Regions from separate parts of the Bacillus sp. FSL K6-3431 genome, predicted to be linked through region 2. Evidence: riboswitches for the same ligand, from Rfam matches in the RefSeq annotation. Region 2 holds a riboswitch; each other region holds the start of a gene.
What was found. Region 2 has a riboswitch for S-adenosylmethionine ahead of MHB53_RS23510 (methionine ABC transporter ATP-binding protein). Riboswitches for the same ligand answer to the same signal wherever they lie in the genome.
Positions count from the first base shown of each region.

Region 1: another riboswitch for S-adenosylmethionine. It lies ahead of MHB53_RS15300 (5-methyltetrahydropteroyltriglutamate--homocysteine S-methyltransferase); the one in region 2 lies ahead of MHB53_RS23510 (methionine ABC transporter ATP-binding protein).
Region 3: another riboswitch for S-adenosylmethionine. It lies ahead of metC (cystathionine beta-lyase); the one in region 2 lies ahead of MHB53_RS23510 (methionine ABC transporter ATP-binding protein).

Region 1 is NZ_JBBOCT010000001.1:3,138,942-3,146,995, forward strand. It holds gene MHB53_RS15290 (ABC transporter ATP-binding protein) at 1-1,560, opposite strand, end outside; gene MHB53_RS15295 (DUF4091 domain-containing protein) at 1,668-3,380, opposite strand; SAM riboswitch class I at 3,571-3,670, shown strand; gene MHB53_RS15300 (5-methyltetrahydropteroyltriglutamate--homocysteine S-methyltransferase) at 3,765-4,877, shown strand; gene MHB53_RS15305 (glycosylhydrolase-like jelly roll fold domain-containing protein) at 4,994-7,423, opposite strand; gene MHB53_RS15310 (Gfo/Idh/MocA family oxidoreductase) at 7,574-8,054, opposite strand, start outside.
Region 2 is NZ_JBBOCT010000001.1:4,925,083-4,933,136, forward strand. It holds gene MHB53_RS23485 (glycerol-3-phosphate acyltransferase) at 1-368, shown strand, start outside; gene MHB53_RS23490 (aminotransferase class V-fold PLP-dependent enzyme) at 368-1,960, shown strand; gene MHB53_RS23495 (GNAT family N-acetyltransferase) at 2,147-2,623, shown strand; gene MHB53_RS23500 (pyridoxal phosphate-dependent aminotransferase) at 2,870-4,042, opposite strand; gene MHB53_RS23505 (carbon-nitrogen family hydrolase) at 4,151-4,933, shown strand; SAM riboswitch class I at 4,983-5,087, shown strand; gene MHB53_RS23510 (methionine ABC transporter ATP-binding protein) at 5,167-6,180, shown strand; gene MHB53_RS23515 (methionine ABC transporter permease) at 6,170-6,835, shown strand; gene MHB53_RS23520 (MetQ/NlpA family ABC transporter substrate-binding protein) at 6,856-7,683, shown strand; gene MHB53_RS23525 (DUF1128 domain-containing protein) at 7,860-8,054, opposite strand, start outside.
Region 3 is NZ_JBBOCT010000001.1:101,294-109,347, reverse strand. It holds gene MHB53_RS00520 (bifunctional homocysteine S-methyltransferase/methylenetetrahydrofolate reductase) at 1-1,583, opposite strand, end outside; gene metC (cystathionine beta-lyase) at 1,567-2,742, opposite strand; SAM riboswitch class I at 2,838-2,947, opposite strand; gene pdxA (4-hydroxythreonine-4-phosphate dehydrogenase PdxA) at 3,279-4,298, opposite strand; gene MHB53_RS00505 (four-carbon acid sugar kinase family protein) at 4,301-5,590, opposite strand; gene MHB53_RS00500 (2-keto-3-deoxygluconate permease) at 5,665-6,642, opposite strand; gene MHB53_RS00495 (PrpR N-terminal domain-containing protein) at 6,793-8,054, opposite strand, start outside.

The DNA of each region.
Region 1 (8,054 bases), 1.8 Mb from region 2:
ACATGTTGAGTTGCTCCATTCTGTTTTTAAAGCTTTCTGAATGGCCGTTTCTGTTTTTACATCGACAGCACTTGTACTATCATCTAGTATTAACACGGCAGGCCTAAGTAATAACGCACGTGCAATTGCAATTCTTTGTTTTTGACCACCAGATAAATTAACGCCACGTTGGCCAAGATTTGTCTCATATCCATTCTGCATATTACTAATGAATTCATGTGCATTGGCCGCCTTTGCTGCCGCTTCCACCTCTTCACGAGTAGCAGCTGATTTTCCAAAACTAATATTCTCATAGATTGTGCCACTAAATAAAATAGTTTCTTGTAATACGTAGCCAATTTGTTTTCGCAATTCATCAAACGGGATATCTAATACGTTTTTCCCGTCGATCGACACGGTTCCCCCTGTCGCTTCATAAAGCCCAGGAATTAGTTGAATAAGCGTTGATTTTCCCGCTCCAGCTGCTCCTAAAATCGCCAGTGTTTGCCCCGGCTTTGCTTCAAAGCTAATCGCATCCAGTATCAATGCTTGATCCTTATCATACGTAAAAGAAACATGATTAAATTCAATATGGCCTTGCACATTTTTTAATGGTTCAGCTGATAATATTTGCTTTTCTGCCTCTATCGTAAGTAGTTCATTGACACGATTTGCTGAAGCTTTCGCACGCGAAACAGCCATCATCAGCATGCCTGCCATTAAAAGGGAAAATAATACTTGGGTTACATAATTAATAAAAGCAACAAGCTCGCCAACTGGTAAATTCCCCGCCCATGTTTGCCCCGCACCAAACCAAAGAACAGCAACAATTGTCACATTCATAATGAGCATCATCACTGGCATATTCAACGCCATAATTCGAAATGCTTTGACTGCGAACTCCGTATAATTCGTATTTTGCTCTCGAAACTTCTTTCGTTCAAAATCACCGCGGACAAATGCCTTCACAAGGCGCATCCCGCGTAAATTCTCCTGTAACACGTTATTTACACCATCTAGTTTTTCTTGCACCTTTGAAAATAAAGGAAATGCAAAACGGATGAGTAAAAATAAAACAACGAATAGAAGGGGAATAGATGCAGCTAAAATAAGCGCCAATTTCGGACTGATCATAATCGCCATAATAAGACTTCCAACCGTCAGTAAAGGAGCACGAACAAAAATCTTCAATACCATTTCTACGAAAAGCTGAAGTTGCGTAACATCATTCGTTAACCTTGTAACGAGCTGACCACCAGAAAAGCGATCAAGCTGTTTAAAAGCAAAGCTTTGCACACGGCTATATAAATCTTCACGTAAATCTGCCGCGAAATAAACAGATGCATAACTTGCAAAAATCGTACAACCAACACCCCCAAGTAAACCAATAAATGCGACGAGTAGCATCCAGGCACCTGTTGACTGAACGAGTGATAGGTCCCTTTTCATGACGCCTTCATCTATAATACTCGCCATTAATCGTGGCTGTAATAAATCCATACAAACCTCCAACACCATAAAGAGTGGGGCAAGCAGGACAAAAAGCCAATGTGGTTTTAGATAGCGGATGAGCTTACTCAACCATATCCCCCCTATACCGAGCGTAAGTAATTTCTCTATAAATAGATCAACCTATATCCAATTAAAACTCTTTGTGTCACATCGTGGCTGACTCAACATCCCATTTTCTAATTCTGAGCTATATACCTTCTTGTAGCCTTGTCTAAAACAACCTTTAATCTATTTACCTCTTGTGAAATGTTTACAATTCCGGGATCTTTTACCCCATTATAGGGATCAGTTGCATAGCCAACTGCATTCATCTTCCATATTTCTGTTTCTATTGCATCTCCTAAATGACTATCATTCCGAGAAATATATCTGACCTTTACAGCATCTCTAATCCCTTCCTTCATTCTTTCAAAACGCACGGAACTTCTTGCACCTGGGTATATTAGGAAGGCATCTCCAGACTCCCAAGTTTTAAAATCTGTTGTTTCAAATGGATTCTTTACAAAAGAGTCGAAGGCCCACCTTAAATAGCCATCTGCTTTGTGTCGCATCGTGTCCCATATTACCCATACGCCCTCCACCGGGATGGACCTGATAAAGCTATTTGGGTAATGTCCCACACAATTATAAATCGTTGTCAATAGCCCGAGCTCTCTTCTTCGTTTAGATACATTGATTAATTCCTTACTATCATGTTGTATATGGTATAGTCCTACTGAAATATGATGGATTCTATCTAGTTGTGGATCATTTAGACTGTTGTAGTTCATAGCAGCTGAAATCTTTAGCCTACCATTAGACACTTCTTCAATTAAATCAACTGCCTTTCCCAAATCAGCTAATGGTCTTTCATCATTTGCCATATAAGTTTTATCCAACCAACCCTTTTCATCAAGATGAGGTACAAACGCTTCTAAAAAGGCACGCCACATTTCAGCCCATTTCGGATGATTTACATCAATCTTTTCTATTACATCATTCTTTTTAGCTTCATCATAATATGTAATTTTACTTGCCCAAGAAACCATGCTGTATGCATCAATCTGCTTGTCAATACCTATATCCATCATAAACTTTACCCACATGTCGAAAATTGAAAAATCAAAGTCAAATGTGCCATCAACTTTCCGCACCCACTTCACCATACTGTGATACGGATCATACGTTTGCGAATCCCATGGGTCAGTGGTCACTGTAGTAGTGATTGACTTTTGGCCAGCTGCAGCTAGCATTTCATAATGTGGCCTCATTACATCGAAATGCTTTTGTGACCATAGCTGATCCTCAGGAATATGATTGATTCTTGCAACTGCAAATGGATTCTGCCATAAATCAAGGAAATACGTCCAATCCTTTACTTCAGGTAAAGTAATATCCAGTACTTCTAATTGTATAGTAAAAATCACTTCATCACCCGAAGCTGTATTCACGCTCATTTCCCCAGTGTAGTGACCTGCAACAGCATCTCGCGGAATATCGATGGATACCCAAATAGGCTGCACACTGGTCTCATCCATGTTTATCGGATAGCTGGAAAAAAGAATATCCGGTATAATTTCCTGTGGATTTCCTTGAGAGGGATTCCCTCTTCCCGCTCTGGTTGTTTGAATAAAATTTGCTTTTATACTGGAAGCTTTTATTTTATGATTATAGCTATCTACTAAATCCCCTACGGAAAGGGAAACGCCCTCTTTACCTTCATCGTTCGTCCATAATACAAACTGGGCGCTTGCACGATCACCTTTCCACGCATTCCCTTCCCATGTCACCGCTTTCATTTCTATAACTTCATTAAAATCTACACGCTTATAGTCTTCCTTGTAGGTGTTTTCTTTTACATAATGTGTATCAGTTGTTCCGACAGCGCCTTTTAGAGACGTATTCTTCATTTATTCTTCCTCCTTCATTTCATTAAAATCGCTCCATCGTAATTGGCTAATCCAATATTAACAGCATTCTATGCTAAAAAACAATCCTCTTCCATTTTATCATCAATTCTATTAATTTTATTTTTTCACACTTGACAGAAATAATAAAGAGCTGTAGAGTAATAGCTAATTCAAAACTACATATAATTATTTCTTATCCAGAGAGGTGTAGGGACTGGCCCATTGATACCTCAGCAACAGACTTTTATGTACTGTGCTAATTCCAGAAGCGTAATGCTTGAAGATAAGAAGAGCCGATAGCATAATGCCAAAACCTCTTCTTTTTTCCAAGAAGAGGTTTTTTATTATATCAAAAAAATTAAAATGGAGAGAAGGAATGTAACAATGACAACTACAACTTTAACGAAAGCACCATTCAGAGCGGATCACGTCGGAAGTTTATTACGTCCAGATAATTTGCACAAAGCAAGAAAAGACTTTAAAGAAGGTGCAATTACCGCCGAACAATTACGTGAAGTGGAAACGCAAGAAATTAAACGGATCGTTGATAAGCAAATTGAAGTTGGCTTAGAACTTGTAACAGATGGTGAGTTTAGACGCCGATTTTGGCATACTGACTTTCTCGAGCACTTAAATGGAATAGAAGGTTATATTCCCGAATTAGGATATGTTTTTAACGGAAATGAAGAAACAGAAAGATATAATGTCCGAAACGTTGGAAAGATTTCATTCAATCCTGATCACCCACATGTTAAGGATTTTATTGAATTCAATGAAATTGTTGCTGGTCGTGCCGTTGCCAAACAAACCATTCCAAGCCCTAACCAATTATTTAATGTGGGTATAAGGGATGAAAACATCTATCCCGACATTGAAGAATATGCAGACGATGTTATTCAAGCTTATCGTGATGCGATTAAAGCTTTCTACAATGCAGGCGTCCGTTATTTACAACTAGATGATGTTTATATTGCAGGGCTTTCCTCTCCAGATATTCCTTTTAATGATGGCAAATATACAAGAGAATACTTAATTGATTTAGCTCTCAAAGTAGCAAACAGTGTATTGGAAGGAAAACCAGAAGATTTAGTGGTCACAACCCATCTATGCCGTGGAAACTATCGCTCCAACTGGGCATTTCAAGGTAGCTATGGACTGATCGCCCCTACTTTATTTGCAAAAGAAAAAGTAAATGGCTTTTTCCTAGAATATGATGATGAGCGCTCAGGTGACTTTAAACCATTGGACCATATTCCAAATGGTGGGGCACAAGTTGTTTTAGGCGTAGTCACCTCTAAATATGGAAAATTAGAAGACAAAGAAGTAATTAAAGCACGCATTAAAGAAGCGGCACAATATGTACCATTAGAGCAATTATGCTTAAGCCCACAATGCGGATTCGCTTCCACACATCATGGTAATAAACTAACGGAAGATCAGCAATGGGAAAAGCTGAGGTTTATTGTTGAAATTGCTGAGGATGTCTGGGGAAAATAATCCATCTATTTTATAAAGTTTGTTCAAAAGAGGTTAGGAGTGAAAGATTCCCAACCTCTTTTTTCCTTTTCCTCATATAGCAACACAAAGATTGGTGCCCATTTATACTCAAGAATTTATCCCATTGTTAATGTTACTGGTCCAATTAAGCCTGATGGTAAACTCACTTCGTCCTTACAATTGGCCTTAGAATTTGTCACCACTATTTTTATCGAGTTATTACCTTTTCTTAATAAATTTGCGAATTCAAAAGTATAAGGAGCCCACATTTTCACACCAATTTCTTGATCATTTATCCAAACCTGGGCTATTTCATGGACTTCTCCTAAGTCTAGGATCGCACTAGTAGTATAGGTTTCCGGGCATGTAAAGGTTTGTTCATACATTAGCGCACCTGAGAAGTGTTCCATCCCATCCCAGTGAGTCCATGATTCAAGAGTGACTTTATCCAATGTCGAACCTTCCAAACTGATTTTCCAGTCATCTCTTACAATAATAGATTGCTTATTTCTTATTGGTAAAGAATCTTGATGTAATGGCTCTTCGTTTGGATTGAAATGGATAATAATACTTTCCCGACGCTGCAGTTGCAAAGATACAATCGTATTAATTTCTTGGCTCTGTATTGGAACATCTTCTATAGTGCCTTTCCATGGGTCCCATTTCTGAACAGACCCTACACCTTTCATTTGTAGCTTCCCGCCAAAGTTTGTTTCTCCCTCATTAATTAGTAAATAAAAAGTTTTATTCTCCTTTTCGACTTTGCTAATTCGAATGTTTTTACAAGCAGGAACCAGCATCGTCTCTCTGCCAATTTCATCCTCCAAATTTTCACATATACTATGCATTGATGTAAGTTTAGCACCTGCTATTTCATTTTCCGAAAGAACAAAAACCGATACACCTTTTTCAATGAAATTTTCTAAAAGCAGCATTGTTTTACTATTAAACCTTGAAATATCCTCTATTAAAATCGCATGGTACACTTGTTTCTCTATACACAGTTTTCCTTCATCAATAACAATAGTATGCAAAAGGGACTCTTCTAAGTAATTAAATTCTATCTGATTTTCGTATAAAGGCTTGACTATTTTCCATGGTAAAAAGTCTTCCTCACATAAAACAGCTATCTGTGCTTGATTCACACTATCAGTCATTAACCAACTTAAGCGCTTAATATATGTAGAAAACTGTTTATAATAAGGCCACCAAATATTATTCGCACCCACATCTGGAGGACGCTCGTGACTCCTTGATCTTCCTTCAATTGAATAATAGAAAGCATGTGGTGAAATTAAGTTGACACCTCGAACAAATAGCCAGTCAAAATACCATTTCATATCACCACCAGATAAATTCCAACCATTTCCTTGCCCACAAACACCAAGAACCTCATTTAAATTACGTCGTCTACCTCGGTGTCTCGCCGCATCTGCCGAGCATTTTCCAGCTGTAGAATGATGACCTACCAATCCTTTTTCATCCTCTGGTGCAACCCAACGCCAAACGACATCCTGTCCTGGTATTTGAAAATAATCTAGTAACCCAATGTCATCACTTGCAGCTGGATGCCCGGTTAATGAAATATGATGCTCCTCACACCATATACTTAAAGGTCTATAATAGGCCTCCGCCAAGCGTTTATTCACAGCCTTTTGATAATTTTTTCGAATGACTGCCGTTTCGTTGCCAATATCAAACCATAAAGCCAGTAGGTCCGTTTCACGATTTCCTTGCTTAAGATAATAGGACAGAAATCCATTTGTCCATGGTTTTAGACTTCTAGATGCACCACGTCCAAGCATGTCAGGTTCATCGGTAAAAAACGCCTGAATGGTTGATCCAAAATAACTCGCCAATATCGCATAATAGCGCTCATGCGTCAGTTGAATAAACCTTTGGACTGCTAATGGATTAAGTAGATCCGCAGAGGCTGGAGCATGCTCTTCTCTATCATCTTCTCCATAATGGAGCCCTCTGATTGTTCCTTTCGTATACGTCTCAACCAAACAGATAATCGACCAGTTGCCTTCCAATGGCGATGAATACTGAATTTTACCATCAATCAAATGTAACCGCTTTATACTTTCTTTAACAAGTTGACTATCCGATCGTTTTTCAACTGCTTGAACGGATATAAGCTTTTCTCCATCATCCAATGGAATAGAAATACTTGTTATACCATGACAAGGGTACTCGACCATTTTTAGTCCACGGCTGGCGTACTCAGGATGATCTTTTACAACCATTCCTTTCGCAGATCCTGAAGGATACATGGCCTCATCATATAAAATAACTGTCATACCAAGCTTTTTTGCCTCTTTAACAGCGGTTAATACAAATTCCATATACGTATCAGATAAATATTCAATATCCTTTGGAACCCCTAATCTTGGATGTAACACAAATCCATTGACACCTTTTTCATAGAAATCGTGAATTTGTCTCTTAATTTCCTCGTGAGTAAACCTATCATTCCAAAACCAAAAAGGAATAGGCGAAAATTCATCCGATGGTTTTAAAAACTCCTCCGCTACTTTGCTCATCATGTCATCCTTTCACATAATCCATTTACCACATTTTCTGATGTTAGCTTTTTAATAAATGAAGTGTTTACGAGCATGTCATTAACGAGGGAAATTACTAAATATGTTTCCCCTTTAAATTGGTTTCCTCTTTCAGTTTCAAAGTTTCTATCAATCTCTTTTATTTAAATTTATTAATCCTTCTACTTGAACTGCCTGTCCTGTCTGTAATGAAATATTTCCAGCCACCCCAGTTAGAATGGACATTGCCCCATCTATATGTGAAGCTGCTCTGTGAAATTTATCCTCTTGCGGTTTATCAAACAAATCACGTAATAACAGCGGATCTCCTCCACCATGTCCGCCTTCCCCTTCAATTACTCCTACTTCGTACGGGCTTCCGAACATCGGCAAAACAGTAATTGACCTATCTTGAATTGCTCCTTCATCTGCCTTATCTCCACCGGAGTTAATATATGATTGCTCCCTAATGCGAACTTCAATCCTTCCTTTACTTCCATTAAAGGCAACGATATATCCTTCCCATGGTAAATATGCATTTAAGGAATAGGTTAGCACTGCTTTATTTTGATAAGTGACATTTACCGCGAGAGTATCCTCAATACTGATTCCATCGCCAAATACACTTTGA
Region 2 (8,054 bases):
CAAGATGGCTTGGTTTTACAATGGAATGGCAATTATTAATTTTATTAGCAGTCATTATTGGGCATATATTTCCGGTCTTCCTTCACTTTCATGGTGGTAAAGGGATGTCTACGTATATTGGTGGTATGCTCGCTTTTCATCCGCTCTTATTTACTGCATTTGCAGGCGCCTTCATTTTATTTTATGTCATTTTTAAAAGCGTTACATTAGCCGGGATGGCAGCTATACTTATTTTTCCTGTTATTATGATACCTTTTACCTTTGAATGGTCATCCATACTAATCGCGTGTACTATTTCTGCACTTGTACTTTTTGCACATCGGCAAAATATTATTGAGAAAATTTTTAGTGAAAGGAAAATCAGCTAATGAGCTTTATCTATAAGATTGCTAATCAACCTGCGGAATTTGACCAAATAAAACAGTTGAATTACCGTACATTTGTAGAGGAAATTCCTCAACATGAAAAAAATGAAACACAAACATTAGTAGATAAATTCCATGAGGAGAATACATATATTATTTGTTTGAAAGAAGAACTGGTCATCGGTATGATTTGTGTACGTAGTAACCGTCCATTTTCACTTGATGGGAAAATTGGTGAAATAGAACGTCATTTGCCAGTTAAAGTGGATAATCCTTGTGAGATTAGATTGTTAGCAGTTGACCAGAAATATCGAAATGGAAGAGTATTTTTAGGAATAGCGCAAGCCTTAATTCGTTTTTGTTTAAAATTAGGCTATGATGCAGCAGTAATATCGGGGACAACAAGGGAACAAAAGCTTTATGGACAAATGGGTTTTCAGGATTTTGCTTTTATTACCGGGAATGAAGAAGCTGCCTTTCAACCAATGTATTTAACGAAATCCACCTTTGATGCTGGTATAGCTGGAAGAATTTTAAAGGAGCAAATTAATTTTCTTCCAGGGCCTGCAACAATTTCATCTGAGGTACAACTTGCTTTATCTACTACGCCACATTCACATAGGTCAAAGGAATACGAAATTTTGTTACATGATGTTCAAATGAAATTAAGAAAACTAGTGGATGCTAAATTTGTCCAGGTATTACATGGGACAGGTACTTTAGCAAATGACGTTGTAGCAGGACAATTAAGCTTAGTGGGTGGCAAAGGTTTAATACTTGTAAATGGGGAATTTGGAAAGCGTTTAGTTGATCATGCCGAACGATTTGGGCTTTTATTTGATACATTAGAAGCAGAATGGGGTACGGTATTCATAGAAGATGAGATTGAGATTAAAGTAAAGCAAGAGAAATATCGATGGATTTGGTTAGTACACTGTGAAACATCTACTGGTATTTTAAATGATTTAGAGGCATTAAAAACGATTAGCAAACATAATGGTAGTAAGCTCGCTGTTGATTGTATAAGCTCAATTGGGACACTACCGATTAATTTAAATGGTGTTGCATTTGCATCAGGTGTCAGCGGGAAAGCATTAGCGAGTTATACAGGTATTTCTTTCGTTTTTCATGAAGAAGATGTGAAGCAGGCAAGTAGCCTCCCACGTTATCTTGATCTAGGCGCATATGTAGAATCAGGTGGAATACCTTATACTCAATCCTCCAATCTAATACATGCATTAGCGGCAGCTTTAAAGAAATACGAATGTCCTGAGATAGTCTATGATCAAATGAGTCATCTGTTCAATGTGATTAGAAAAGGTGTGGAAGGAGTAGGATTTACTGTTTTAGCACAAAAGGGCTCTACTGCGCCAACGATAATGACAATAGTTCCACCCAAGGGAGAATGCGCACAGCAACTTGGCAATAATCTATATCTAAATGGGTTTAGCGTACATTATGAAAGTTCTTATCTATTAGAAAAAAACTGGCTGCAAATATCCTGTATTAATGATGTGAAGGAAAAGGAAGTATCAAGATTACTCCTAGTCATGAAAGGGTTATATCAATCTAATAGACAGCAAACTTTAAAGTAAAATAAAGCCGAATGGCCTATCACCACTGTAAATGAAATTTATTTTTAAATTAATAACAAACATTACTGAATACATTCCAAATCATGATGAGTAATGCAGAGGGGAACAATCCTTTGTGTTGCTCATCTTCATCATTTGTTCAGAATTGTTTCTAAGTTAAAATGAGCCAAGGAGACGATATGATACATGGAAATGATGAAATATAAAGCGTCAGATATCGAAGAGGTTGTTTCTTTATTCTATGAAACAGTTCATAAGGTGAATTCTAAAGATTATTCACAAGTACAATTAGATGTTTGGGCACCACTAGAAGAAAAAAATATGAAAGTTTCATCTTGGAAAGATTCATTAATTCAAAATATAACGTATGTTGTAAGGATGAATGAACAGATCATTGGATTTAGCGATTTAACCTCTAGTGGACATTTAGAAAGACTTTTTGTTCATAAAGATTTTCAAGGGAAAGGAGTAGCTTCAGCCCTAGTTGATAAACTTGAATCAGAAGCAGTAAAATTAAACATTTTAGATATTGATACAGAAGCGAGTATTACCGCTAAATCGTTTTTTGAGCGTCGGGGATACAAAATAATTTGCTCACAAACCGTTGAAAAAAACGGAGTCAAATTGATTAATTATCAAATGAATAAAAGGTTAGCATATTAATTCCATTATTTTTCTAATTTAAAAGCATGTTTAGAGTACTTTTACTCAAACAATACGAATGAGCATAAAGAAAAAATGAAATGAGTAATAATATGACCATCATACTATTAATGGTCATATTACTAAGGGTCATTTTGAACCTTACCTAATCTTGCCTACAGGCATGCCGCTCTCTTTTTCCCTAGATGCCATTGAATAAACTAGAAGCGAGACAGAGTGTTTTGTTTCTAAGATGGCAAGGTAATTTTAAAATATACCGAGTTTTGCTATTCTTTTTACAGCTTCCCGTAGGCGGTTTTCAGTAGTCAGGAGACCTACCCTAACGTATCCTTCTCCGTGCTCACCAAAACCAAATCCCGGTGCTACAGCGACATGCGCTTTTTCAAGTAATAAGTTGGCAAATGACTCAGAAGTGTATCCATTAGGTATTTTTAGCCAAGCGAAAAAAGATCCTGGTGGAGACTGGACATTCCAACCAATCTCATGCAAGCTTGAGATAAGAACATTTCTCCTATTTTCATATGTAGTATTTAATTGGATTACAGCTTCTTGCGAACCGGATAAAGCTTCAATCGCTGCATCTTGGATTGCCCCAAAAATACTTACATATAAATGGTCTTGTATTAGATTAATTGCTTCAATAACGGAAGGGTTTCCAACAGCAAAGGCAATACGCCAGCCTGCCATATTATATGTTTTTGACATTGTATATAACTCTATACCTATATCCTTTGCACCGGGAGTTTGTAAAAAGCTAATTGGCTTTTTTTCATCGAAACCGATAGCACCATAGGCAAAATCGTGAACAACACATACATCATTTTTTTTAGCGAAATCAACTGTTTTTTCAAAAAAGTCAAAGTTTGCAGTCGCTCCTGTTGGGTTATTAGGGTAATTAAGAATTAATAGTTTTGCTTTCTCTATAATATCCGCTGGGATTTTCTCGTAATCAGGAAGAAAGTGATTTTCGGCAGTGAGTGGCATCATTTCCATATGGACTTTCGCTAATGCTGCACCTGACCAATAATCCGGATAGCCTGGATCAGGGACAAGCATTGTATCTCCAGGATTTAAAAGACATTGCGGTAATTCGACGAGTCCAGCCTTTCCACCAAATAAGATAGCTACTTCTGTTTCGGAATCTAAATGTACGCCATATTCACGTTGATAAAATTGAGCCACCGCCTGTTTGAGTTCAGGCTTACCTCGAAAGGCGGGATATCGGTGATTGCTTGGCTTGTCGCCCGCTAATTTTAATCGATCTACAATATGGTTTGGAGTAGGTAAATCGGGATTGCCCTGTCCAAGATTAATTACATCATGTCCATCAGCAATCGTACGATTCACTTTTTGGACGAGTGATGCAAAAAACTGTTTTGGTAATTGTTTTAAAATATCTGAAGTATCGAATTTTTTCAATGTAGCACCTCAATAATCATGATAGGATTTCTCTTTCAATTATAGCTTAAAATGTTATAACGAAATATAATGTTTGTAAAGTACAGAATCTTTAAGGGGGAATTATGTATGAATTGGAAAATTGGCTGTATCCAAATGGACATAGCATTTGGAGAACCAAAGAAAAACTTTAAGCTTGCAGAACAATGGTTTGAGAAAGCAGCAAAGGAAAAATGTACCGTTATTGTATTGCCTGAATTATGGACAACTGGATATGATTTAGGGCGTCTTGATGAAATTGCCCATGATGATGGAGAAGATGTCATTTTATTTTTACAAGAACAAGCGAAGAAACATAACTTTCATATAGTAGGAGGTTCCGTAGCTAAACAAACGGATAATGGTGTGAAAAATACGATGTATGTCATTGATAAAGAAGGGCAACTTGTGCATGAATATAGTAAGCTTCACTTGTTCCAGCTGATGGATGAACATTTACATTTACAAGCAGGGGATGACGTACCGACCTTTACTTTAGAAGGAGAAGAGGCAGCAGGTTTTATATGTTATGATATTCGGTTTCCAGAATGGTTACGTAAACCAGTTTTAGAAGGCGCGAAAGTCTTGTTCGTAGTAGCTGAATGGCCAGCACCAAGACTAGACCATTGGCAAATACTATTAAGGGCACGTGCGATCGAAAATCAAAGTTATGTCATTGCTTGTAATCGAGCAGGGCAAGATCCGAATAATGTATTCGCTGGTCATTCGATGATTATTGACCCGTGGGGGGAAATAATTGCTGAGGGTGGAAATGAGGAAGAGCTTGTAATAGGCGACATTAATCCACAGGAAATAGAGGGAATCCGCAATCGAATTCCTGTTTTTGCTGACCGCCGTCCAAAGTATTATTGACAAGGGAGTTGTCTTCCTAGATAATAAGTATAATAAATTTAATATCTCCTACTTATCAAGAGAGACCGAGGGATCAGGCCCAATGACGTCCAGCAACCACCTATGGGAAAAGGTGCTAATTCCTGAGGAATGATATCATTCTTAGAGATAAGTCGAAACTTAATATTAATTTTCGATGCCTCTTTCAATGGAAAGAGGCATATTTATTTTGAAGTAGCAAAGAGGTGGGAATCATGATAGCAATAAGCAATTTAACGAAACAGTATCAAACAAACAAAGGAATGGTCACCGGCGTTGACAATGTTTCATTAACTGTTGATAAAGGGGAAATTTTCGGGATCGTTGGCTATTCAGGTGCAGGAAAAAGTTCCCTTATCCGTTGTATGAATTTACTAGAGACTCCAACATCGGGCTTAGTTAAGGTTGATGGCTTGGAATTAACAAAGCTTTCGTCAAATGACCTTCGTAAAGCACGATTAAAAATTGGGATGATTTTTCAGCACTTTTATTTAATTAGTTCTAAAACCATAATTGAAAACATCACTTTCGCTTTAAAAGCTGCTACATATCCAAAAGTAGATCAAAAAAAGAGAGCAGAAGAATTGCTTGAAATGGTAGGTCTTGCTGACAAGAAGGATGTATACCCAGCGCAATTAAGCGGTGGACAGAAGCAACGTGTCGGTATTGCTAGGGCACTTGCGAATAATCCTTCTGTATTATTATGTGACGAAGCAACTTCAGCGTTAGATCCAAGTACAACAAAATCTATATTGGCTTTATTGAAAAAGATAAACAAAGAACTAGGTTTAACGATTGTGCTAATTACGCATGAAATGGCGGTAGTGAAAGAGATTTGTGATCGGATGGCTGTCATGCAAGATGGACGAATTATCGAACAAGGCCAAGTATATGATATTTTTGCCACTCCTGAAACTGAACTTACTAGGCAATTTATTGGTGATGTTCTTCAACTGGATATACCTGAGAAATTGCTCAAGCAATGTACAGGCACCGTCGTTAAAATTCAGTTCAAAGGTTCAAAAGCAGGGGAAACAGTTGTTTCAGATATGCTACAGCGTCACCAAGTAAAAGGCAACTTTTTGCATGGGAACATTGAGTATATCCAAGAAGAACCTTTAGGGATTTTTATTATGGAATTGATTGGCGAGAAAAATGAAGTTGTGAATGCTATTCAATATTTACAAGAAAGAATTGGAAATGTAGAGGTGGTGACACATGGTGCTTGAGCATATGATTGAAATGTTACCAGACCTGAATAAAGCTTTCTTTGAAACGCTTTACATGGTCGCAATTTCACTTATTGTCTCGGTTATTTTTGGACTACCTTTAGGAATTCTTTTATTTATGACCGACCAAGGAATGTTGCTAGAAAAAAAGCTTGTTAATTCAATTTTAGGCTTTATCGTGAATTTAATCAGGTCTATTCCGTTTATTATTTTGCTTGTCTTACTTATTCCTTTAACAAAGCTAATTGCAGGCGGGGTAATTGGTCCTACCGCTGCGTCTGTTTCTTTGTCTGTTGCAGCTATTCCGCTTTTTGCAAGAATTGTAGAAACAGCTCTTCGAGAAATAGATAAGGGCGTGATAGAAGCTGCTATTTCTGTAGGAGCAACACCGTGGATGATCATCAAAGATGTTCTCATTACGGAAGCAAAGCCGGGTATTATTCAAGGTACGACGCTCACAGCGATTAGTTTAGTTGCATACTCAGCGATGGCTGGAACGCTTGGCGGAGGTGGAATCGGTGATTTAGCTATTCGCTATGGGTATTACCGCTATGATACAGTCATCATGTTCACAACTGTAATTGTTTTAGTTATTTTGGTTCAAATTATCCAATTTGCGGGAGATCGTTGGGCCAAGTTAGCAAATAAAAGATAAACATCAGGGGGAATATACAAATGAAAAAGTGGTTTATTGCACTTACGATTATTTTAGCAGTCGGGGTTCTTGCTGCTTGCGGCGGAAAAGATAATGCGGGGCCGAAAGAAGATACGAAAAATATTACCATTGGAGCGACAGCAGGGCCATTTACAGATATGGTAACGAAAGCAATCCAGCCAGGTCTTGAAGAGAAAGGCTATAAAGTAAAAGTAGTAGAATTCAGCGATTATATTCAGCCGAATAACGCATTATCTACCGGTGAAATCGATGCTAATGTATTTCAAAATTTAGTGTACATGGAAACATTTGCTGAACAAAATAAGCTGGAGCTTTCAGAAGTAATTACCGTGCCAACCTCACCAATGGTCATTTTTTCAAATAAATTCAATTCTCTAGATGAGATTACTGATGGTGCAACATTAGCCTTACCAAACGATCCAACAAATATGGGAAGGGCGTTATTGATTTTAGAACAAGAAGGTTTGATTACTCTTAAGGACGATGTAAGCCACTTAACAATTTCCGAGAAAGATATAAAAGACAACGTCAAAAATATTAAATTCCAGCCACTTGAAGCAGGTCAGCTTCCACGTGCGGTAGAAAGCACAGATATGGCAGCAGTTCCAGGAAACTTTGCGTTTGCAGCGAAGATGAATACTGACGAAGGTATTGCAATCGAAGATATGAAAGATGTCTTCAGAAATCGTGTAGTAATTGACACGAAAAATGTGGATGCCCAGTTTGCGAAAGATATGAAAGAAGTAGTAGAATCTAAAGGATTTGAAGATGTAATTGATAAAGAATTTGTAGGTTTCACGAAACCTGAGTGGATGGAATCTCGATAAAAAAAGCGCCCACCTATCCGAATTAGTAAAAACTAATCGAGAACAGGTGGGCATTTTTTAATCTAGAAGTTTTGATGAAAAGTAGCACGTATAAAAGAAAAGGCATTATCAGAAACATGTCCCAGAAACGGAGGCTGTTATGATAATTCCAATATTGAATTGGAATTGCGCTTTGCTTATTTTCTCAGCTGTCCAAGTTCTTCCGCAATAGCTTGCATCTCACTAGGACTGAAACTTGTTTTTTTCATAACTAATGCATAAATTTCATGAAGTTCCTCATACTTTTCTTCATTTAAACTATCAGATTTGATAGCACCTATATTTACCATCTTTAATTTTGTTACAATTTGATTGACCATATATTCAATATT
Region 3 (8,054 bases), 4.8 Mb from region 2:
TTCCTGGTTGAAACTAATGGCATTATTCCGATATAAATTGGAGCTGTTATATGTTTTGTCGCTTCAGCCACTTCAATTATTTTTTCTCTACTAAATACAGGTTGTGAAACGACATAGTCTGCCCCGAAGCCAATCTTTTTCTCTAATCGTTCAACCGCTCTCCCAACATTCCGAACATTCGGGTTAAATGCAGTTGCGATATGGAAATTTGTCTTTTGTTTCAGTGATTTTCCTGATAATGAAATTCCTTCATTAAATTGCTTGATTAACTTTATTAACTCAAATGAAGTGACATCATAGACGGATGTTGCTCCTGGAAAATCACCAATCTTTGTTGGATCACCTGTAATTGCTAATAAGTCACGTATACCTAAAGTATGGAGACCCATTAAGTGGGATTGTAATCCAATTAAATTCCTGTCTCTGCATGTAATATGGACGAGCGCAGGCAAATCTATTTCTCTGTTTACAAGTGAAGCCATCGTCATATTACAGACACGTGGTGAAGCAAGTGAATTATCCGCAAGCGTTAAACCATCTATTCCTACTTCTTTTAGAGCTTTTGCTCCTTCAAAGAATTTCTTCGTATCCAAATGTTTTGGTGTATCCAACTCGACGATAATGGAACGCTTTGATTTCACTTTCTCGAATAACGTCAGTCCATCTTGCTGTTTTATTTCTGGTACTTCGATGTTTTTTCGCTTTTTCACTTCCTTTTTCTGTAGTGGTATCAAGCCCTTGATTCCTTCAGCCAACGCTTTTATATGTTCTGGCGTTGTGCCACAGCATCCCCCAATTAAGCGGACACCTTCGTTGCGAAAATGAAGCGCAAATTTTTCAAAATAATCAGGTTCTGTTTTATATAGAAGCTTTCCATCGCGATATTCAGGTGAACTTGAGTTCGGATATGCCGATAGAAATGCTTTTTTAGGAATCGGAATAGATTCCAACGCTTTTAGCATATGGTACGGGCCTAATCTACAATTGACTCCGATAATATCTGCACCTAGATCTTCTAAGCGCTCTATTGCATCTGATAAATGAATCCCATTTTCCAACACTCCTGGCTCATGCATCGACACATTTGTAATAATCGGCAGATCCGTTTCTTCACGGGCAATTTTCAATACAGTTGTCAATTCATCCAAGTCGTAATATGTTTCTAATAGAAGACCGTCGACACCCCCAAGTAGTAGACAGTAAAGCTGTTCTCTAAAGCTCCGTTTTATCTCCACTGTCTTACCAAAACGCAAGCCAGAACCATGTATACCACCAATCGTTCCAACGACATACGCGTTATCTCCTGCTGTCTCCCTAGCAATGCGAACCGCTTCACTATTGATCCTTTTCACACTTTCTTCTAAACCATATCTTGATAGCTTAATATAATTCGCACCATATGTGTTCGTTTGAATCAAATCGGCGCCAGCATCAAGATATGCTTTATGGACTCGCGCTACTTCTTCCGGATGCGTGAGATTTAACTCTTCAAAGCAGCGATCAATTCCATGTGAGTAAAGCAGCGTTCCCATCGCACCATCACCGATTAAAATCCGCTCTTGCAAACTAGCTAATAGCGTCAACGAGTTTACCTCCCTTCTTTATTTTTGAAAGTGCCTGTTCGATATCTCTAATCAAATCATCGGGATCTTCTAAACCCACCGACAATCGTAGTAATCCATCGGTAATGCCACGTTTTTCTCTTACTTTTTTCGGCATTGCTGCATGCGACATTTTAGCTGGATATGATAGTATGGACTCGACACCACCAAGACTTACCGCAAATAAAGGAAGTTTAATATTATCTTTAAACTGTCGTACTGCATCATCGCTTTCTAGACGAAAGGAGAGAACGGCTCCTGCCGAAGACGATTGATATTTATGAATCTCATATCCTGTATGGGCTGATATCCCTGGATAATAGACATGCTGTATCTCTTCTTGACTATTTAAATACTCCGCAATCTTTGCTGCTGATTGAGATGATGCTTCCATTCTCACATGTAAAGTTTTGATCCCTCGTAAAAGTAACCATGAATCATATGCGCCTAAGATTCCCCCGAATGAGTTTTGTAAAAAAGCCAATTGTTCTGCCAATCCTTTATCCTTCGCAACAGCTAGACCTGCAAGGACATCACTATGTCCAGATAGAAATTTCGTTGCACTATGAAGAACTAGATCAGCACCAAGTTCAAGCGGACGTTGGAATACAGGTGTCATAAATGTGTTATCGACGAAAGTGAAACAATTATTTGCTTTTGCTAACTTTGCTATACCTTGAATATCAGTAATTTTCAGCGTAGGATTCGATGGTGTTTCAATATAAATCACTTTTGTATTTGATTGAATCGCCGCAGCAACTTTATCAAGATCCGTCGTATCAACAAATGTATGCTCAATACCATATCGATCCAATATCTGTGATACTACTCTATATGTTCCTCCATACACATCTTCTGAGACTAGCACATGATCATTTTGTGATAATAGTAAAAATGCAGTAGATATAGCAGCCATTCCTGATGCAAAAGCAAATCCCTGTACACCATTCTCAAGAGAAGCAATCGCATTTTCTAGCACTTCACGAGTAGGATTTTGTGAACGGCTATAGTCGTATTTTCCATATTGATCAAAATCAAACTGGTGAAAAGTAGATGATAAATAAAGTGGTACATTTACCGATCCTGTTGTTGGATCAATGCTCGTCGAATCTTGAATGATCTTCGTTTGTAATGTTGTCACCTTTCCATCTCCTTCATTTCTAATTTATGAGAAGGATTTTCCCCAACAAAAAAGAGCCCTCTCAATAAGAAGAAGACCCTAAAATACAAGGTTTCTTCTTATCTCTCAAGTTGTTTCCAACTTGCTGGATTTAGCACCTTTCCGTAAATAAACGGTGGTTGCTGAGGTGTCATAGGGCCATTCCCTCAACCTCTCTCGATAAGAATTAAAACGTACATATTTAGTTGTGGTATTAGACGATATTTAAAAAGTCACACAATTACTTAACAGTGAAAAAATAAATTTCCCAGTAAAAAGACGGATGGTTTAAAAAAAATAAAAAACAACCGAAATACATCTCTTTTTTAAAAGGAAGTATTTCCGGTTGTCCGGTCAGTACTGTATATGTGATTAATTAAATTTTCGTTTGTTAAGTTAATTTGTATTATAAACAGTTGTTTTTCGAATGTCAATAGTGAAAAACAAAAAATATAATACAATGAATGAGATTCTGAATCATTACTTATATATTCTAGGCTTTTAATAAAAAAATGCTATCAACGAAGCTTTTTGGGTGATAATTCAATGGCTGAATATATAGCAGCCTTCATGCTTTTTGAATCAGCAATATTTTTTCCAGCAATATCAAAAGCTGTGCCATGATCTACAGATGTTCTAATAATGCCACCTTTTAGACCAACCGTAATATTAACACCTTCTTCAATACCCATTACTTTTATTGGAGCATGTCCTTGGTCGTGATAACAAGCGACAACCATATCAAAATCCCCTCTTCCAGCACGGAAAAATAATGTATCAGCAGGATGTGGTCCAGATGCATTAATTCCTTCTAGTAATGCTCTTTCAATACCAGGCATCAGTTTTTCTTCTTCCTCACCATTACCGAATAGGCCATTTTCCCCTGCATGAGGATTAATCCCACAAACAGCTATGCTCGGATTGTCAATACCTGCTTTAGTTAGGGTATCATGAGCTAATTTAATTACCTTATATGTTCGTTCCGGAGTAATACTCTGGATTGCATCGATCAAGCCCATATGAGTTGTCAAGTGGATAACTCTTAAATTGGGCGTTGTTAACATCATCGAAAAGTCTTCTGTATCCGTTAAGGCTGCTAAGATTTCAGTATGGCCTGGATATAGATGACCTCCTTTATGCATTGCTTCTTTATTCAATGGTGCAGTACAAATAGAATCAATCATATGATCTTTTGCTAGCTCAACTGCTTTTGCCAAATATTGATACGCAGCATTTCCAGCTTCACTAGATACGCTCCCAAAAGGTAGATCAATCGATAATAAGTTTAAGTCAAACACATCGATCGTCCCATACTGATTCTTTGCTTTTGATATATGGTCAATAATATGGATTTCCAGATCTGCACCTACAATTGGTTTTACTCGTTCAAGTATTTTTGCATCGCCGATAACAACTGGTTGGCATTTATTATAAATAACAGGATCCATTAAAGACTTAACTATAATTTCAGGACCAATACCCGCGGCATCCCCCATGGTAATACCGATAACCGGTTTTACATAATTATTTATGCTCATATTTAGAAATCTCCTTTTAGTTTTTTTATAGCATCTATAAAAACTGTCTCTTTACCAAATCCTCCGGCCTTAGTAATAACAAATATATCGTCGATGCCAATGAAGCTTGAGATTGGTACGCCAGTTTCTAGTTCGTCGTATAAATGAAATCCTTTTACATCCCATAATTCACATACTTGTTTAGCTGTGTCCCCGCCTGTCATGACAATACCTTTGAATATCTTTTCTTCAATTAAGACAGAAATTATACCACCTAGCATATTCACAATTTCATTGCTAGTTTCAGTATGGTTAAACCCTTTAGATTCTCCCACTTTTCTAGCATATTCAATATCTTTTGGATTACCGGAAGTATATATGACTACATCGAAACCTTTTTTTGCTGCTTCCATCGCTTGTGAAAATACGCTCGACATTTCTAGTTTTCGCTTTTCTTGATCCATGACAGCATAATAGGATGTCATTTCAATACCGACAATATTAGGCTCTTGTAAAAGTAAGTTTAACTGTTTTCGAGAATTTACATTCACGCTCCCAACAACCGTTAGGATCGGATCGTGATGTTGTGGAATCTTTAATACCTGATTTCTTTCTTTCATTCCATAGTACGCTGGAAGATAATTAGCCAAACCGGCGGAACCTACCCATGCGATTGTATAGTCCAACGCTTTTGTCAAACGTAATATCGACTCCAGGTCCCCTTCCGTTTCAGAATCAACCACAATATAAGAAATGTTCATTTCTTCATATTTTTCTAACCTTTTCTTTAAGTCTTTTTCTTCATTCCTAATCGTATCAAGCCCAATAAGCCCTACTTCTTTATGTATCTCTGTGCCTATGAGCGTAGGGATATGTGATTCGGTTACCGGCGTTTTAGGATCATGTGCGATTTCAGTTTCATTTAATCGGGTACCATTTAAGTAATGATGGCCATTTATAACAGTCCGTCCATTTTTAGGATAACCTGGCACGATAAACACGAAATCAGTTTTTACAACATCGTGAAACGCCTCTATTTCAGAAGCAATATTTCCCCTCATCGTAGAATCGATTTTTTTGTAAATATAATTAAATCCTTGATTTGTAAAGAATTCAGTTACTGCTTTTACTTTATTATAGGCATCCAATTTAGTAATAGAGCGGCTATTCGTATCAAATACAACTGCTTCAGATGTCATTACTGCATCTTTGTCTAATCCTAAAAATACCGATGTTTTTAATCCATATTTAGCTAGTTGTACACCACTATCATTGGCCCCAGTCAAGTCATCAGCGATAATTGCTAACTTCATCTTAGTCACTCCTTATTCAAAAAAAATAGCAGAAAAGCAGATTCATCAATCCGCTTTTCCTACTTTTTATCAGCTTAGAGGAAATTTGATTCTGCTTTTTTTCCCTTTTTCTCTAATCTCTTCACTAAGAATCCTATGAAAAGAGGTAATAATATAGCTGTTGTCACAACACTGGCCGCTACCTGAACTGTTGCTAATTCTACATTTGCAGCAAATGCTGGACTTGCGGCAGCAATAACCGCCGGTGTTGCAACTGCGTTTCCTGCAGTGGAACCTTCTGATGCCCCAACAATTGGATTCCATTTAAACATTTTAAACACAAAATAACCTGCCGTACCCGTTAATAATACTGTAGCAATTCCCAAAAGCACTCCAGAAAGCCCACCCGATAGAATAGCTTGAAAATCGATATTCATTCCTAGCGCAAAAGCAAAGAATGGAATAAGCATATCACTGCCTTTGCTGAAAAAGGCTTCCATATCTCTATCTAAATTACCAATAACCATACCAATGACAATTGGTAGTAAAACCGATATGAAAGACGTAATTGAAAAAAGACCATCAACAAATCCCATTGCACCGAAGATTGATAATGCAATCATTGTAAGAAAAGGACCATCATTTAAAGCTAAAATCGAGTATGCAGCCTTATCATCTGATTTACCATATTGCCCTACTAAGGCTACATATAGACCACCATTACTATTAGTCATAGCTGCTATAATTGCAATTGGTGCTAAACCAAGAAATAACCCTTGTGTACCGGCCACTGAATATGCAAGCAAACCAACTGCTGCCCCAACAATCCATTTAACCGTTAAAAGTGTAGCTCCTTTCCCTAAAGACACCCCAACATTCCTAAGATTTATTTGTGCACCTGCACAAAATAGGAATAAAGCGATAAGTGTGCTGGCACCGTTTACAAACAGTGCTTCCGTGAAATTGCCTATTCTTAATAGATTAGGAGCTATTGTATTAATGGTAGCCGCTATCAGTAAAGGTACTACCATCATCCCTCCTGGGATACGATCAAGTGTTGCTTTAATATTCATATTGTTTTCCTCTTTTCGTACATAATAGTTGATAATGCTTACATTTGTTATTGTACGATCATTAGATTAAATTTGCAACATAATATTTATAAATAAGTATAACTGTTTAATATTGCAACAGTTATAACGAAATAAAAAACGCAAACTTAATTATTCTTTAAGTTTGCGCCATAAAGTTGCCCGATTTATTCCTAAACGTTTTGCTACTCGTGTTTGGTTTTGTTGCTCTTCTTCCATCATAGCTAAAATAATTTGCTTCTCTATTTCTTTTAAAGTGCCATTAGTAAATGAATACCGAATGTCAGAATGAGTAGCTTTTGATGTTAATAGTTTACTAATGGTTTCCAATTCAATAACATAACCTTGTTCGTTTAGTGCAACATTTTTAATAAATCCTTTTAACTCAGTGATATTTCCTTGCCAATGATGGTTTTCCAATAATTCTAAGGCTTCTTTTTGTATTCGTACAGGCTTAGTTGCTAGAGTTTGGTGATAATAAGCAATAAAATGCGTAACTAGTTCTGATATATCCGCTTTACGTTCCAATAATGAAGGTATATTAATAATATTTACTTGCGAAAGAAAATTATATGGTAGTTGATCGACATGAATTGAATCAGAAGACATAACTAAAAATATATTTCTTTCCCTACACAACCGAATAATTTTTTCGACATTTTTTAAAACGGCTTCATCTTGACTGTGTATCGAGTGGAGATACAGTGTTTTTATATCATTAGAAATAGACTTTGCAAGCGAATGAACATCTGCGAACCTGCAATCAACACAAACAATATACCCCTTCATTACATGTGTCATATGCAAATGTTGTGCAATAAACGACTTACCAGTACCTTTGTCTCCTACTAGAAAAATAGGTTGGCTTATTATATCGTGATTTCTCATGTTTTTTATTAAATGATTCATCACATCGCTTTGATGTACTACTTTTTCTAAGTTTTCATTGCTTTTTATTTGAAGCCATGAGTAACTGCTCCACTCTTTTGTTCTCTTTTTCAAAGAAAGAATAGCAACTATTTGATCATTATCGGAAATTACCTTCCCTAATATCTCCAATTGATCATTTTCTTTTTGAATTGTTTTAGTTAATGGTTGTGAGTCAGTAAATAACTCATTTGTTATCATAGTTAATTCTTCTTTATTCAACGGGCAGGATTCAAAAGTATTCCATTCTTCGAAAATACATTCCCCATTTTTACTGATCATGCAAAAGTCCTTGTCAAAATCAGTTAAAGTCTGGCGCATGATACGGATTAAGTGCTGTGCTTTCTTAATAAAAGTATAGTCTGAAAGAGCCGATTCGAATGCTCCATAAATAGCTTCCCTTCCAGAATGTATTAATAAACCTTCTACTCCATATTTGAATGATGTTTCAACAGTTACCACATCAC